One region of the Pseudofrankia inefficax genome, then DNA from elsewhere that is predicted to be linked to it. Evidence: predicted binding sites of a transcription regulator. Region 1 holds the regulator's gene; each other region holds the start of a gene.
The links. The regulator LexA, encoded in region 1, represses DNA repair genes until DNA is damaged. The targets are predictions, from matches to a motif close to CGAACNNNNGTTCG.
Positions count from the first base shown of each region.

Region 2: the regulator LexA is predicted to act here: its motif matches at 2,054-2,067, upstream of FRAEUI1C_RS25825 (DUF222 domain-containing protein).
Region 3: the regulator LexA is predicted to act here: its motif matches at 2,841-2,854, upstream of ruvC (crossover junction endodeoxyribonuclease RuvC).

Region 1 is NC_014666.1:1,438,747-1,443,490, forward strand. It holds gene hflX (GTPase HflX) at 1-364, shown strand, start outside; gene FRAEUI1C_RS05755 (ATP-binding protein) at 477-1,742, opposite strand; gene lexA (transcriptional repressor LexA) at 1,973-2,809, opposite strand; gene FRAEUI1C_RS05765 (hypothetical protein) at 3,574-3,858, shown strand.
Region 2 is NC_014666.1:6,396,307-6,401,050, forward strand. It holds gene FRAEUI1C_RS25820 (glycoside hydrolase family 26 protein) at 1-1,222, shown strand, start outside; gene FRAEUI1C_RS25825 (DUF222 domain-containing protein) at 1,197-1,991, opposite strand; gene FRAEUI1C_RS25830 (DUF3037 domain-containing protein) at 2,093-2,500, opposite strand; gene FRAEUI1C_RS25835 (HipA family kinase) at 2,493-3,416, opposite strand; gene FRAEUI1C_RS25840 (Crp/Fnr family transcriptional regulator) at 3,543-4,271, opposite strand; gene FRAEUI1C_RS25845 (pirin family protein) at 4,486-4,744, opposite strand, start outside.
Region 3 is NC_014666.1:2,852,635-2,857,378, forward strand. It holds gene FRAEUI1C_RS11575 (hypothetical protein) at 1-245, shown strand, start outside; gene pdxS (pyridoxal 5'-phosphate synthase lyase subunit PdxS) at 435-1,394, shown strand; gene pdxT (pyridoxal 5'-phosphate synthase glutaminase subunit PdxT) at 1,450-2,046, shown strand; gene FRAEUI1C_RS11590 (YebC/PmpR family DNA-binding transcriptional regulator) at 2,043-2,798, shown strand; gene ruvC (crossover junction endodeoxyribonuclease RuvC) at 3,024-3,548, shown strand; gene ruvA (Holliday junction branch migration protein RuvA) at 3,545-4,162, shown strand; gene ruvB (Holliday junction branch migration DNA helicase RuvB) at 4,192-4,744, shown strand, end outside.

The DNA of each region.
Region 1 (4,744 bases):
GGTGCTGAACGACATCGACGCCGGCGACGTGCCCGAGCTGGTCATCGTCAACAAGACCGACATCGCCGACAAGACGACGGTGGCGGCCATCAGGCGGGTGGCACCGGACGCGGTCTGCGTCTCGGCCAGGACCGGGGCGGGGATCGCCGAGCTGGTCGAGGCCCTCGCGACCCGCGTCCCGCACCCGCAGGTCGAGGTCGACGTCGTCGTCCCCTACAACCGGGGCGACCTGGTCGCCCGCGTTCACGAATCCGGCGAGGTGCTCCACCAGGGGCACAACGCCACCGGTACGGAGCTGCGCGCGCGCGTCTCCGCCGCCCTCGCCGCCGAACTGGGCGCCTACCGCGCGCCGGCGCGAGTCTGATTCGATCGTGCCGAGACCGGCTCCGCTAGTCCGCCTCTCGGCGGACGGGCGGGGCCGGTTTCGGCGCACGTCCTGACCGGTTCGCCACCGGAGCGAGATCGGCGCGAGCCCGTCAGAGGTCGGCCTGCGCCGTCCAGAGAGCCGAGATCGGAACGGCGCGCAGGCGTGGGCCGAAGGGCAGGACCTCGGGACCGGCGTAGAGCACATATCCGGCGTGGAAGCGGTCGCCGATCTGGTCGGCCAGCCGGCGCAGGCCGCGGAAGTCTTCCGTGCGCACGGTCTCGGCGGCCTTCACCTCGACCCCGACGATCTCACCGGACGCCCGCTCGAGCACCGCGTCGACCTCGTTGCCGTCCCGGTCCCGGTAGTGGAAGAGCGAGACCGGCTCCTGGGCCCAGGTCAGCTGTCGGGCCAGTTCACCCAGGACGAAGTTCTCGATCAGCGCGCCGACGTTCGCGGTCGGGTGAGACGCCCGCCGCGGCGACATACCTGTCAGGTGTCCGGCGAGGCCGGAGTCGACGAATATGATCTTCGGTGTCGCGACAGCTCTGGTGGTCAGGTTGTTGGACCAGGCCGGAATCCGCTGAACGACGTAGGAGAGCTCCAGCGCGGCCAGGTGTCTGCGGACGGTGGTCGCCGGCACCGCGAGGTCGTTGCTGAGCCGGTTCGGAACGAGAAGACCGCCTGCCGTTGCCGCCAGTGCCTGAACAAGCTGGCGCAACTCCGCCGTCCGTTCGATCTCGGATATCTGGCGAATATCGCGTCCGATGAGGTCCGAGATGTACGACTCGAAGAACCGGGCCCGCCGACGCAGATCCTCACGGCGCACGGCCTCGGGGTAACCGCCGCGCAGCGCCCGCTCGACATAGTCGTTCCGATCGAGGGCGCCCGGGGCCAGCAGCGGCTCGTCCCGCGCGAAAACGGCATCGACGAACGCGTCTGGGCCGCCATCGATCTCGCCCTGGGCGAGCGGCCATAGCTCCACGGTCTCCGACCGGCCCGGCAGGATGTCCGGAATGCCCTTCATTCCCCACAGGCGCGCGGACCCGGTGAGGAGGTACCGCCCCGGACGGGGGTCTCGATCCACCTTCGACTTGATCGCGAGCAGGAGATCCGGGGCTCGCTGGATCTCATCGATCATCAGCAGCCCGTCCGCGTTGACGAAGCCGGCAGGATCCGCCAGGGCCGCGGCTCGCACCGCGTCATCGTCCAGGTAGTAGGTTCGCGCCTCGCCGTGTGCGTCCACGGCGAGACGCGCAAGCGTGCTCTTTCCGACCTGGCGCGCGCCGTTCACGACGACGACGCGCGTATCCGCCAGCGCGGCGGACACCAACGCCTCCGCGTGCCTGGGGAAAAGCTCACGTCTCAGCTGCGACACCGCCACCACCGCCGTCCCTCGCCACCACGCCGCCAGCCGATTCTCTCATGATCGACGGTCGATCTGCCGCCATGGTCACGGTCGATCTGCCGTCATGATCACGGTCAATCTGCCGGGCGTGGCGCGGTGGATCCGGTACGCGGAGCCATCCGGTCGGGGCGCTTGGCGGTGGAGCGTCCGGTGGCGCGTGCCCGCGCTGTTCCGGACGCTCCGTCGCGCCTCAGTCGGGTCTAGACCCGCCGCATGACCGCGACGACGCGGCCGAGGATGGTGGCGTCGTCGCCGGCGATGTCGTGGAACGCGGGGTTCTCCGGCTGCAGCCAGACATGGCCGTCGTCGTGGCGGCGGAACCGCTTGACGGTCGCCTCGCCGTCGATCATCGCGGCGACGATCTCGCCGTTCTCGGCCACCGGCTGCTGGCGGACGGCGACCAGGTCCCCGTCGCAGATCGCCGCGTTGATCATCGACTCACCGACGACGCGCAGCAGGAACAGCGTGCCCTCGCCCACGATCTCCCGGGGCAGTGGCAGCACGTCCTCGACGGCCTGCTCGGCCAGGATCGGACCACCGGCCGCGATCCGGCCGACCAACGGCAGGTAGGCGGTGGCCGCGGTGAGCTGGGCGTTCTCGTCGTCGTCCGCGCGCACGTCGTCGTCCGAACCGAGGGTGTGCACCCGCAGCGGCGTCCGGCCCTTGCCCGCGGCGAGGTCGGGCCGGGTCTTCGGGAGCGGCCGGATCGGCGCCTCGCCCTCGGAGGTGACCACCTCGATCGCCCGCGGCCGGTTTGGGTCCCGGCGCAGGAAACCCTTGTCCTCCAGCATCTTCAACTGGTGCGCGACGCTGGACGTGCTGGTCAGCCCTACCGCTTCGCCGATCTCCCGGACGCTCGGCGGGTAGCCGCGACGCTCGACGGCGTCACGGATCACCTCGAGGACCTTCCGTTGCCGGGTGGTGAGACCCTGTTCGTCGACGGGCCCGTCGGGGAAGTCGCGCACGGTCCCACCGGCTTCGCCGCGGCCGGCGGACGGGCGACCGGCCCTGCGCGGTCCCCTTCCCTGCGTGGTCATGGCGTGGGCACTCCTAGCCTCGAGGTCATGGCGACCGTTCTCCTTCGTCGAGCTCGTCGAGCGAGGCTCGACATCGGGGGACCCGGAGCGCCTCCCGGCGTGTCCGGATCGAACGCCCGACAGGCCGGCCCACCGGCACCGAGGCCGGCGAGCCCGACCGGAACGGGCGCCTCAGGTTTCGGCGCCGCAGCCCGGCCACGCCGCCCCACTGGACCCGACGTCCGGGGACGCCTGCGCCGGGACTCCCGTCACCGGGACCCGGCGCTTCAGGGACCCCCGCGGTTCAGGGACCCCCGCGGTTCAGGGACCCCCGCGGTTCAGGGACCCCCGTTCTGCGGGGACCCCCGCCGTTCGGGGAACCCGACGTTTGGGAGACATCTGGGTGAAGCTGGGCGTGTGGATGAAGCTGCGCGCGTCATGCCTGATCGTGATGACCGTAGCCGGACGACGACGGAATCTCAAACACGCGTTCGAGCGTGTCCGGGTAGCTTGCCGGGCTTATGCGTGTAAGAATCGACCATCAGTTCGAACGACACCCTGCCCCAGTACCGGCCACCGCCGCATGTTGACCTTGAGTTAGCGTCGTCGGTGGTCCGCGATGTCTGCCCGGGGAACATCTCCCCGGACCCCCGAGTTGGTTGAGCTTCGCTCGACGAGCGCAGCCGGGTCGCTGGCCCGGCCGCTAGGAGGTTGGCGTGACGAACCCGCGTGGGGCCACGACGATCCCGGGCCGCCCGGCCCCGGTAGGTCCCGACGGTGCCCAAGTGATCAGTCTTCCCGTGCCGACGCGCCGGCGCCCTGGGCGCGCGGCAGCGCCCGTGGCCCCGGTACAGAGCCCGCTGGCGCGGGCGGCGGCGGCCGAGCATCCCGTCGCCGGTGTCCGGCCGGCGCGCCGCCGAACCCGTCGCGAGTCCCAGGCCGCGCCCGCGCTGCGGCTCACCGCCCGCGGCCGCGTCGTGGCCGCCTTTGTCATGGGCCTGGCGCTCTGGGGTGCCGCGAGCGGCATCTGGCTCGGCGTGACCTGGCTCCTCGCCACCACCGGCCACTGACCCAGGCGTTTCGCGGTCTCCGGTCGGCCGGGTGTCATACCCGGATGGCGATCTTCTGCCGGTAATGGGCTGCTGGTCGACCATGATCGCGAAGTTTGTATGAACTCTGGCGATTGATGTGCGATTGGCGCCCTTTCTTGATGGACGGTGCGTGATCGTGACCTCCACGGTTGAGGGCCAGCCGCCGATGATCGCCAGTTTGGGTATGGAATCTCGCGTTGGCGGATGATCCGCAAGTGAACGGCTGATCCATGCGGCGGCCCTGAGTCGTTTACTGTCGGGCCTGCTACCAGCCGTGTCCGGCGAGGCTTACGGCGGCGGGCGAGGAACGCGGGCGTGAGGCGACGCTGGCGTTGTGATACCCCCGTCCCGACTGCCCACCGGCGCCGAATCGCGCGGTGAAGCCGAGACAGAGCATTCCCCGCGGACCGTGGGGAGAGCCCACGTGCCGACGCTGGCCCATCGGTGCTGGTGATCGCGGATTTGGCCCTCGGATGGTCGGGGAAGAGGCCTGGTCGCGACCAGGGGAGGGCTAAAACGGCGATCAAGGACGGGCCGCGGGGTCTGAAGGGGCGCGACCCACTGCGCCAAGCGTGGCCACCACCGCCACTTCGCGGATCACGGCCATGTGGATCTTCATCTGGCCTCCGAAGATCCACGGCATGCGGTCTAGCTGTCGGGTCGTGACGGTGATCGCGGACAGGGCCCGTGAGTGGTGGTCCTCGTGCCGGCTCCGGCGGCTGGGATCGGAGCGGGATCGCGGACCTCGGCCGACCAGCGTGTCGTCGCCTCCCTCCTGACCTGCGAGGACGGGACGAAGCGGCGGTGTCGGAGCAGGTTGCGCCCGGCGTGTCCTGCGGCGGTGGATTCCGACACGCGAGGGGGG
Region 2 (4,744 bases), 3.9 Mb from region 1:
CTGGACCGGGAACCGCATCCTGATCTACGGCGTGAAGGAGCAGGCCGGCGGGCTGGTGACCGTGAGCGTGGACGGCCGGGCGACCGCCACCGTCGACACCTACGCGCCCACCTCCAGCAACGCGCTGATCTACGACTCGGGCCAGCTGTCATTCGGTGACCACGTCGCGGTCGTGACGAACATCGGCCAGCGCAACTCCGCCTCCGCGGCCTTCGCGGTGTCGTTCGACCGCGCCGAGACCTACACCAGCGCGGACACGGGAGGCGGCGGCGGCACGGGCGGGGGCGGCACGGGCGGCGGCGGCACGGGCGGGGGCAACCGGTCCGGCCAGCCCTGGCTGTCCGGCGCGAACGGCGACCCGCTGATCACCCCGCAGGACGTCGACGGGTTCTGCTCGTTCCGCGGCAACCTGTGCGACATCGCGCAGGTCTACGTCGCGCGGGACAGCTGGTCCTCGATCGTCCAGCCGTCCTTCGCCGAGACGAACTTCAACGGCTGGCCGGGCAAGCTCGTCCTGACCGTGCCGCCGTTCCCGGAGGACCACACCTCCAACCTGGCCACCTGCGCGACCGGCGCCTACAACAGCTACTGGCAGCAGTTCGGCCGGACGCTCAACGCGACCGGGAGGCAGAACTCGATCGTCCGGCTGGCCTGGGAGGCCAACGGCGACTGGTACCCGTGGGCCGGCACGAACGCCTCCAACTACATCAACTGCTTCCGCCAGGTCGTCAACGCGATCCGCTCGACCGCGACCACCAGCCCGCTGTTCGACTGGACGATCAACGCCCACTACTCGCAGAACCCGCCGAGCCACGTCCCGACCGACCTCTACCCCGGCGACCAGTGGGTCGACATCGTGTCGATCGACGCCTACGACCACTTCCCGCCGTCGTTCACGCTCGACCAGTTCAACGACCAGGCCGAGGCCATGGGCGGCATCACCTGGCTGTACAACTTCGCCCGGGCCCACGGCAAGCTGTTCGGCGTCCCCGAATGGGGCGTGGCCTCCGGGTCGGGCGACGACGGCGGCGGCGACAACGCCAGCTACATCCAGTTCATGCGCGACTGGATGGTGGCGCGCGCCGGTCACGGCATGTACTACGAGTCGTACTTCAACAACTGCGAGATGGAGAACGTCGGCTCGAACCTCTTCCGGCCGGTCGGCGATCACTGCCTCTACCAGAACACCGCGGCGGCTACCCGCTACGCGCAGCTGTGGTGAGGTCGGTGACGGCGCGGTAGCACCGCGCCATCACCAGCAAGGCGTCGGCGCGCCGCTGGGCCGGGTTCCTGGCATCACCCGGCCCAGCGGCGACCCGCGCGGCCAGGCGCAACGCGTCCAGCAGCGTGCGGGCATCGTCGACGGGAACCGTCCCGCAGATCGTCACCCGGCCGTCCGGGCAGCCGGCGGCACCAGCCGGGACCGTCAGCAGTGACAGCGACCGGGCCCGCCGGGCGGCCTCGGCGTCACCCGCCACCCCGCGAGGGTCGACGTCGCGCAGCCACCGGTCGACGGCGGCGCGGACCTCGCCCGGGTCGGCCCGGCGGGCGAGCGCCGTGAGCTCCGCCTCGGCCGGCCCGGCCAGCGCGACCAGCCTGGGGGCCGACGCCGTCGGGATCGTCAGGGCCAGCACGTGGTCAAGCCCCACGTCCCCGCGCCGGAAGGCGTCGGCCAGCACCGGCAGGGCGGCCAGCGCCCGCGCCGCGACGAGCAGCGCGGCCGCGGCGGCCCACGTCAGCCGGGTCCGCTGGGCAAGCCAGCCGGCCGGTTGCGCGGCGTCGCCGTCGGACCGCGGCCCGGCGGCTCCCGCCCGGGCGCGCGAGCCGGCCGCGGCGCCGACCGCCCGCACCAGCGCCGCCTGCGCGGCCGCCACGACCCCGACCAGCTGGCCGATCAGCTCGGCGGCCGCCTCGGGCGGGAGTGCCGTGGGCTCGATCGCGGCCAGCGCGCGGCGCAGCGCGGCCAGGGAATCCCGCTCCTCCTGGTCCATGTCATCGTCCTTCGAGCCCCCGAAGGTCCGGACGGCCGGGCAGCCGCCAACGCGTCCGATCTCGAACGCCTGTTCGATAATAGGTCAGCCTGGGCGCCGCTTCAACCGGCCGTGCCACCGGGTGGCCGCTGCCGGTCGACGAGGACGTCGACGAGATGGTCCAGCTCGGCCGCCGGGTCGGCGGTGACGCCGGTGTGCACGGGCGACGTCTGCACCACGGTGCTGCGCGGCGCCGTGAGCCAGCGGAACCGCTCCCCCGGCGACATCACGCCGGCCGCGCCCGCCGCCGGACCGCCGACGCACACCTTGTGCAGCGCGTCCAGGTGGGTGCGCACGGCGCCGAGGTCGAGGAACGGGTCCAGCGCGGCGAGCCGGTCGCCGTCCAGGAGGCAGCGCAGCTCCAGGTAGCCGGCGCCCTGGCACCACAGCAGCACGCCGACGTTCATGCACTCGCCGCGCTCGACCCGCGGCACGACCCGCACCAGCGCGTACTCGAACAGCTCAGCCACGGCGGTCCTCCCGGGCCCGGGTGAGCGCCGGGCGCAGCCACGCCGGTGGGGCCCGGCGCTCGTCCGCGGCCGCGGCCTCCCGCCGGGCCGCGGCGACCGTCCCCGGGTGCACCGCCGTCATGGCCTCCAGCCAGGGCCGGTCCCCCGCGACCCGGGCGGTGAGCCAGTCGACGTACCGCCCCGGCTCGACGTCGAGCCAGCTCGCCTGGACCGCGGCCACCACCGGGGCCAGCAGGTCCGGGCCGACCAGCGGCGCGAGCGCGGCGTCGGCGGCCCGCAGCGCGCCGGCCGGGTCGTCGCCGAGCGCCGGCAGCAGCACGTGCTCCTCCCAGCGAGGCAGGACCCGCAGGTCGGGTTCCGGGGGCGGCCCGGGCGCGGGGTCCGGCCCGGCCGACCTGGCCACCCAGCCGTGGTGGGGGTACAGCGCGGCGCCATGGTCGATGAGCCACAGCCGGCCGCCCCAGACGAGCAGGTTCGGGTTGCGCCACGACCTGTCGACGTTCAGCGTCAACGCGTCCAGCCAGATCACCCGCGCGGCCAGCCCCGGGTCGACGGTGAACGCGAGCGGGTCGTAGGTGATCGAGCCGGGCAGGTAGTCGATCCCCAGGTTCGGGCCGGCGCTGGCCCGCAGCAGGTCCTGGATCTCCTGGTCGGGCTCGACCCGGCCGAGCACCGGGTCGACGTCGATGACGACGAGCTCGGGCACCGGGAGCCCGAGCGCGCGGCCCAGCTCGCCGACGACCACCTCGGCGACCAGCGCGCGCACGCCCTGCCCCGCGCCGCGGAACTTCACCACCCAGGTCCCGAGGTCGTCGGCCTCCATGATCCCGGGCAGGCTGCCGCCCTCTCGCAGCGGCGTGGCGTACCGGATCGCGCGGACCTCTCGCAGCACCACCTCTCGCCGCACCTCTGCCACCACCGCTCCGCCAGACCTGGGCCGACGCCGTTCCACCGGGCGCGCCAGCCAGGCGGGGGCGGGCCGTGCGGCGGGAACCCCGGGCGCAGGTCGCCCACCGAGATCCAGCGTGTTCGGCGTCGAAGATTACCCGGGGGGCAGGCCGGCCGCGATCCGCAGGGCCGGCAGGTCCCGGATCTTGATGCGCCGGTAGCCCCACTCGATGACCCCGTCCTGGCGCAGCGCGCGCAGCGCCTTGTGCACCGTCGGGTCCTTGGCGCCGACGAGGGCGGCGAGCTCCCCCTGGGTCAGCGGCATGCCCAGCGCCCGTAGCCCGCCGCCGTCGTCGACGCCGTAGGCGCGGTCCAGCTCGACGAGCACCCGGGCCACCCGGACGGCCACCGAACAGCCGGCGAACTCGACCCGCCGGCGGATGCTGAACCGGGTCTTCGCGACGATGCTGTGGCTGATCGCCGCCGCCGCGCTCGGGTCGGTGGCCAGATAGGCGGCGAACTCCTCCGCCCTGATCACCTTGGCCAGCACCTTGCCGACGGCGGTGACGGTCGCGGAGCGCGGCTGGGAGTCGATGCCCGCGAACTCGCCGACGACGTCACCCCCGTGCCGGACGGCGAGCAGCGCAACGCCCCCGTCCTCGGTCAGCGCCGTCACCTTCGTCCAGCCGCGCAGCAGCACCGCGACGAACGTCGTCGGGTCACCCTCCCGCATGATCGGTATTCCGGAGGTGAACTCCCGGAACCCGCCGAGGGCGAGCATGCCCGCCTGCGAGTCCGCCGGCAGCCGGCCGAGCAGCGTCTGCTCGGGCCAGCGCCGGGCGGACCCGGCCGACCACTGCGCGTGTGCGTCCTGCTCCCCCACGGTGCCCCCAGCCGCCGGCGCGGAGCACCCCGCCGCCGCGTCGCAGATGTCGGCGCCCGGCCTGCCCGTCGCGCCCACACAGTCCAGCCATAGTGACCTATTTCTGGAACTTGCACCGGCCGATCGGCCAGCCGGAGCGACGGATCACCCGCTCCAGCTGGCCCCTGCGCGCCTCTCCACGCCGGTCGGGGCACCGCCGGCCGGCGTCAGCCGGTCAGACGCGGTGCGGCATGAGGGCGTTGGCCGGGATCACCCCGAGCTTGCCCTTCTGGAAATCCTCGACGGCCTGCTCCAGCTCCTGGCGGGTGTTCATGACGAACGGGCCGTACTGCGCGACCGGCTCGCGGATCGGCTGGCCGCCCAGCAGCAGGACCTCCAGGTTCGGGGTGTGCGCGTCCTGGTGGGCGCTCGCCGCGAAGACCAGCCGGTCCCCGGCGCCGAGCACGGCCAGCTGACCGGTCTCGATGGGCGCG
Region 3 (4,744 bases), 1.4 Mb from region 1:
GGCAGCTGCACAACGACGCGGTCCGGGACCTGCGCGCGTTGCGCGGACGGCGGTTGGTGCGCGTGCTGCGGCTGGGTGGCCGCCGGCCGCTGCCGGCCTACTTCGAGATCGACGACGCCCTCCCGGCCTGGGTCGAGACGCCGTTCGTGCCGGCGGCCGGGGACATTCCGTTCCGTCGGCCGGTGGCCGACGCCGCGGCGGCCCTCGGCGACGTGCCCGACACCCAGCCCGAGGCGGCCCCGTGAGACCCCGGTAGCGCTACCCATCGGTCACCAAGAGTGATACTCGCTGGGCTTCTTGGGGAGAAGGTGGCTGCGGCCGGTCGTACCATGGTGGAACAGGGATAAGCCCGACCACTCGCGAGACCACTCGGGCCGAGACCAGTCTCTGATGAAACCTGCCCGCCGTTGCCGATGTGAGAGAGACGGACCGCTATGTCTGCCGGAGCCACGCCCGCCGCAACGCCCGCCGGAGTCCCCGGGGTAGCGCCCGGCGGGCCAGCCGGGCCGGGCCGCCAGGCCGGCACCGCGCGGGTGAAGCGGGGCATGGCCGAGATGCTCAAGGGCGGCGTCATCATGGACGTCGTCAACGCCGAGCAGGCCAAGATCGCCGAGGATGCCGGGGCTGTCGCCGTCATGGCGCTGGAGCGCGTCCCGGCCGACATCCGGGCCGAGGGCGGGGTCTCCCGGATGAGCGACCCGGACATGATCCAGGGGATCATCGAGGCCGTCTCGATCCCGGTCATGGCCAAGGCCCGCATCGGCCACTTCGTCGAGGCCCAGGTGCTGCAGGCGCTCGGCGTGGACTACATCGACGAGTCCGAGGTGCTCACCCCGGCCGACCCGCACCACCACATCGACAAGTGGGGCTTCACCGTCCCCTTCGTCTGTGGCGCCACCAACCTGGGGGAGGCGCTGCGGCGGATCTCCGAGGGCGCGGCGATGATCCGCTCCAAGGGCGAGGCGGGCACCGGCGAGGTGTCCAACGCCGTCGTGCACATGCGCACCATCCGCGGCGAGATCGCCAGGCTGTCCACGCTGCCGGCTGACGAGCTCTATTCGGCGGCGAAGGAGCTGCGCGCCCCGTATGACCTCGTGGCCGAGGTCGCCGCGCTGGGAACGCTGCCCGTCGTGCTCTTCACGGCCGGCGGCATCGCCACCCCGGCCGACGCGGCGCTGATGATGCAGCTCGGCGCGGACGGCGTGTTCGTCGGCTCCGGCATCTTCAAGTCCGGCGACCCGGCGAAGCGGGCGCGGGCGATCGTCGAGGCCACGACGATGTACAACGACCCGGGCGTCATCGCCAAGGTCTCCCGGGGCCTCGGCGAGGCGATGGTCGGCATCAACGTCTCCGAGACCCCGAACGCCGCCCGGTTCGCCGACCGCGGCTGGTGACGGTGGGCGTGACGGCACGGTGCCGGGCGCGCCGGCCGAGGGTGGGTACATGACAGTGGGGCGTCCCCGGGTGGGCGTGCTCGCGCTGCAGGGTGACGTGCGGGAACACGTGCGGGCGCTGGCCGTGACCGGCGCCGACGCGGTCGAGGTGCGGCGGCCCACGGAGCTGGCCGCCCTCGACGGTCTGGTGCTGCCGGGCGGTGAGTCGACCACCATCGGCCGGCTCCTGAAGATCTTCGAGCTGCTCGAACCGCTCCGGGATGCCGTCGCGGATGGTCTTCCGGTGTACGGTTCGTGCGCCGGCATGATCCTGCTCGCGCGGGACGTGCTGGACGGCCGGCCCGACCAGCCGCTGATCGGTGGGCTCGACGTGGTCGTGCGGCGCAACGCCTTCGGTCGTCAGGTCGACTCTTTCGAGGCCGACCTCGACGTGGCCGGGGTCGGCGGTCCGCCCGTGCACGCCGTGTTCATCCGCGCCCCGTGGGTGGAGAAGGCCGGCGACGCGGTGACGGTCCTGGCTCGGGTCGGGGAGCATCCGGTGGCCGTGCGGCAGGGGCACCTGTTGGCCACCTCGTTCCACCCCGAGCTGACCGGGGACACCCGGATGCACGAGCTGTTCGTCGAGATGGTTCTACAGAGGGGCAGGGCATGAGCGGTCACTCCAAGTGGGCGACCACGAAGCACCAGAAGGCGGTCAAGGACGCCCGTCGGGGCAAGCTGTTCGCCAAGCTGATCAAGACGATCGAGGTCGCGGCGAAGACCGGCGGCGGCGACCCCGCGGGCAACCCGACGCTGGCCGACGCGATCGCGAAGGCGAAGTCGCAGTCGGTGCCGAACGAGAACATCGACCGCGCCGTCAAGCGCGGCTCCGGTGAGCTCGGGGACTCCGTGAACTACGAGTCGATCACCTATGAGGCTTACGGCCCGAACGGTGTCGCGGTCATGGTCGAGTGCCTGACCGACAACCGCAACCGGGCCGCCTCGGACGTCCGGGTGGCGATCACCCGCAACGGTGGCACGGTCGCCGACCCGGGCTCGGTCGCCTACCTGTTCAACCGCAAGGGCGTCCTGCTGGTCACCAAGACCAAGGACCTGACCGAGGATGACGTGCTGGTGGCGGTGCTCGACGCCGGCGCCGACGAGGTCAACGATCTCGGCGAGGCGTTCGAGGTCATCTCCGAGGCGACCGACCTGCACGCGGTCCGGGTCGCGGCGACCGACGCCGGCCTGGTGATCGACTCGGCGGACATCTCGTGGCTGCCGAGCGTCAGCGTGCCGCTGGAGGCCGAGCCGGCCCGCAAGGTGCTCAAGCTCGTCGACGCGCTGGAGGACCTGGACGACGTCCAGTCCGTCTGGTTCAACGCCGACATCTCCGACGAGATCATGGAGCTGGTGGCCGGTTAGCCGCGTGTCGCGGATGTCCTGATGCGCCCCCCTCCTAGACTCCGAACAGGCGTTCGTGCCGAGCTGGCTGGCCCTGTTCGCTGACCTTCGGTCAGCTTCCCGGGAGGCCGTTATGTCTGCCCGGGGGGCGACCCCCGGACCCCCGGTGTCGAGCTTCGCTCGACCGCCGGGGGTCGGCACTGTTCGCTCCGGCCAGTGAACCCAGCACCAGGAGGCCGAGGGGCGATGCGGGTAATGGGGGTTGACCCCGGGCTGACGAGATGTGGGCTCGGGGTCGTGGACGGCGGCGGCGCGGGGCGGCGGGCGGCGCTCGTCGAGGTGGGCGTCGCGCGCACCCCGGCCACCGAGGACGTGGCCATCCGGCTGCGGGACATCTCGGTGCAGATCGACCTGTGGCTCGACCGGCACCGGCCCGACGCGGTCGCGGTCGAGCGGGTGTTCAGCCAGGCCAACGTGCGCACGGTCATGGGCACCGCCCAGGTCGGCGCCGTCGCCATCGTGCTCGCCGCGCGCCGCGGCCTGCCGGTCGCCCTCTACACCCCCAGCGAGGTCAAGGCCGCCGTCACCGGCAGCGGCCGCGCGGACAAGGCCCAGGTGACCTTCATGATCTCCAAGCTGCTCGACCTGGACACCCCGCCGAAGCCGGCCGACGCCGCGGACGCGCTCGCCCTCGCGCTGTGCCATGTCTGGCGCGGCCCCGGGCTCGCGCGGGTGCGGGCGGCCGTTGCCGGCGGGGGGGCGCAGGCATGATCGCGTCGGTCGCGGGGACGGTGCTGTCGGTGTCGCCGACGGCGGCCGTCGTCGAGGTCGGCGGGGTCGGGCTGCTGGTCCAGTGCACCCCGGCGACGCTGGCCGGCCTGGCCGTCGGCGAGCCGGCCCGGCTGGCGACCGCGCTGGTGGTCCGCGAGACCGAGCTGACCCTCTACGGCTTCGCCGACGCGGACGAGCGCGACGTCTACGAGACCCTGCAGGGCGCGGCCGGCGTCGGCCCCAAGCTCGCCCAGGCGGTGCTGGGCGTGCTCGCCCCCGACGAGGTGCGCCGGGCCGTCGCGGACGAGGACCTGGCGGCGCTGACGCGGGTCCCGGGCGTCGGCCGCAAGGGCGCCCAGCGCATCGTGCTCGACCTCAAGGACAAGCTCGGCCCGCCCGTCGGCGGCGCGCCCGCGCGGCAGGCCGCCGGGGGCCGGGTCCTGCCGGCGCCGCGCACGGCCCCCGAGCAGGTCACGGACGCGCTGGGCGGGCTCGGATACTCGACCCGGGAGGCCGAGGACGCCGTGGCGGCGGTGCTGGCCGGCGACGGCACCGACACCGACGACGTGTCAGCCATGCTGCGCGCCGCGCTCGCCTTCCTGCGGCCGCGGTAGCCGGGACCACGAGCCGACAGGTGGCGCGGATGGGTGAGGACGGGCTGGTCGCCGCGGCGGCCACCGCCGAGGAGCGTGCCTTCGAGGCGGGGCTGCGGCCGCGGACGCTGGCGGAGTTCGTCGGCCAGCGCAAGGCCAGGGAGCAGCTTTCGATCATGCTGGCCGGGGCGCGCGGGCGCGGCCGGCCACCGGACCACGTGCTGCTGTCCGGGCCGCCGGGGCTCGGCAAGACCAGCCTCGCGATGATCATTGCCCAGGAGCTGGCGGTGCCGCTGCGTTTGACCAGCGGCCCCGCGATCGAGCGGGCCGGCGACCTGGTCGCGATCCTGACCGCGCTCGCTCCCGGCGAGGTGCTCTTCATCGACGAGATCCACCGGATCGCCCGGCCGGCCGAGGAGCTGCTCTACTCGGCGATGGAGGACTTCCGCGTCGACGTGGTGCTCGGCAAGGGGCCCGGCGCGACCGCGATCCCGCTCGACGTCGCGCCGTTCACCCTCGTCGGCGCCACCACCCGCGCCGGCCTGCTGACCGGGCCGATGCGCGACCGGTTCGGCTTCACCGCGCACCTGGACTTCTACGACC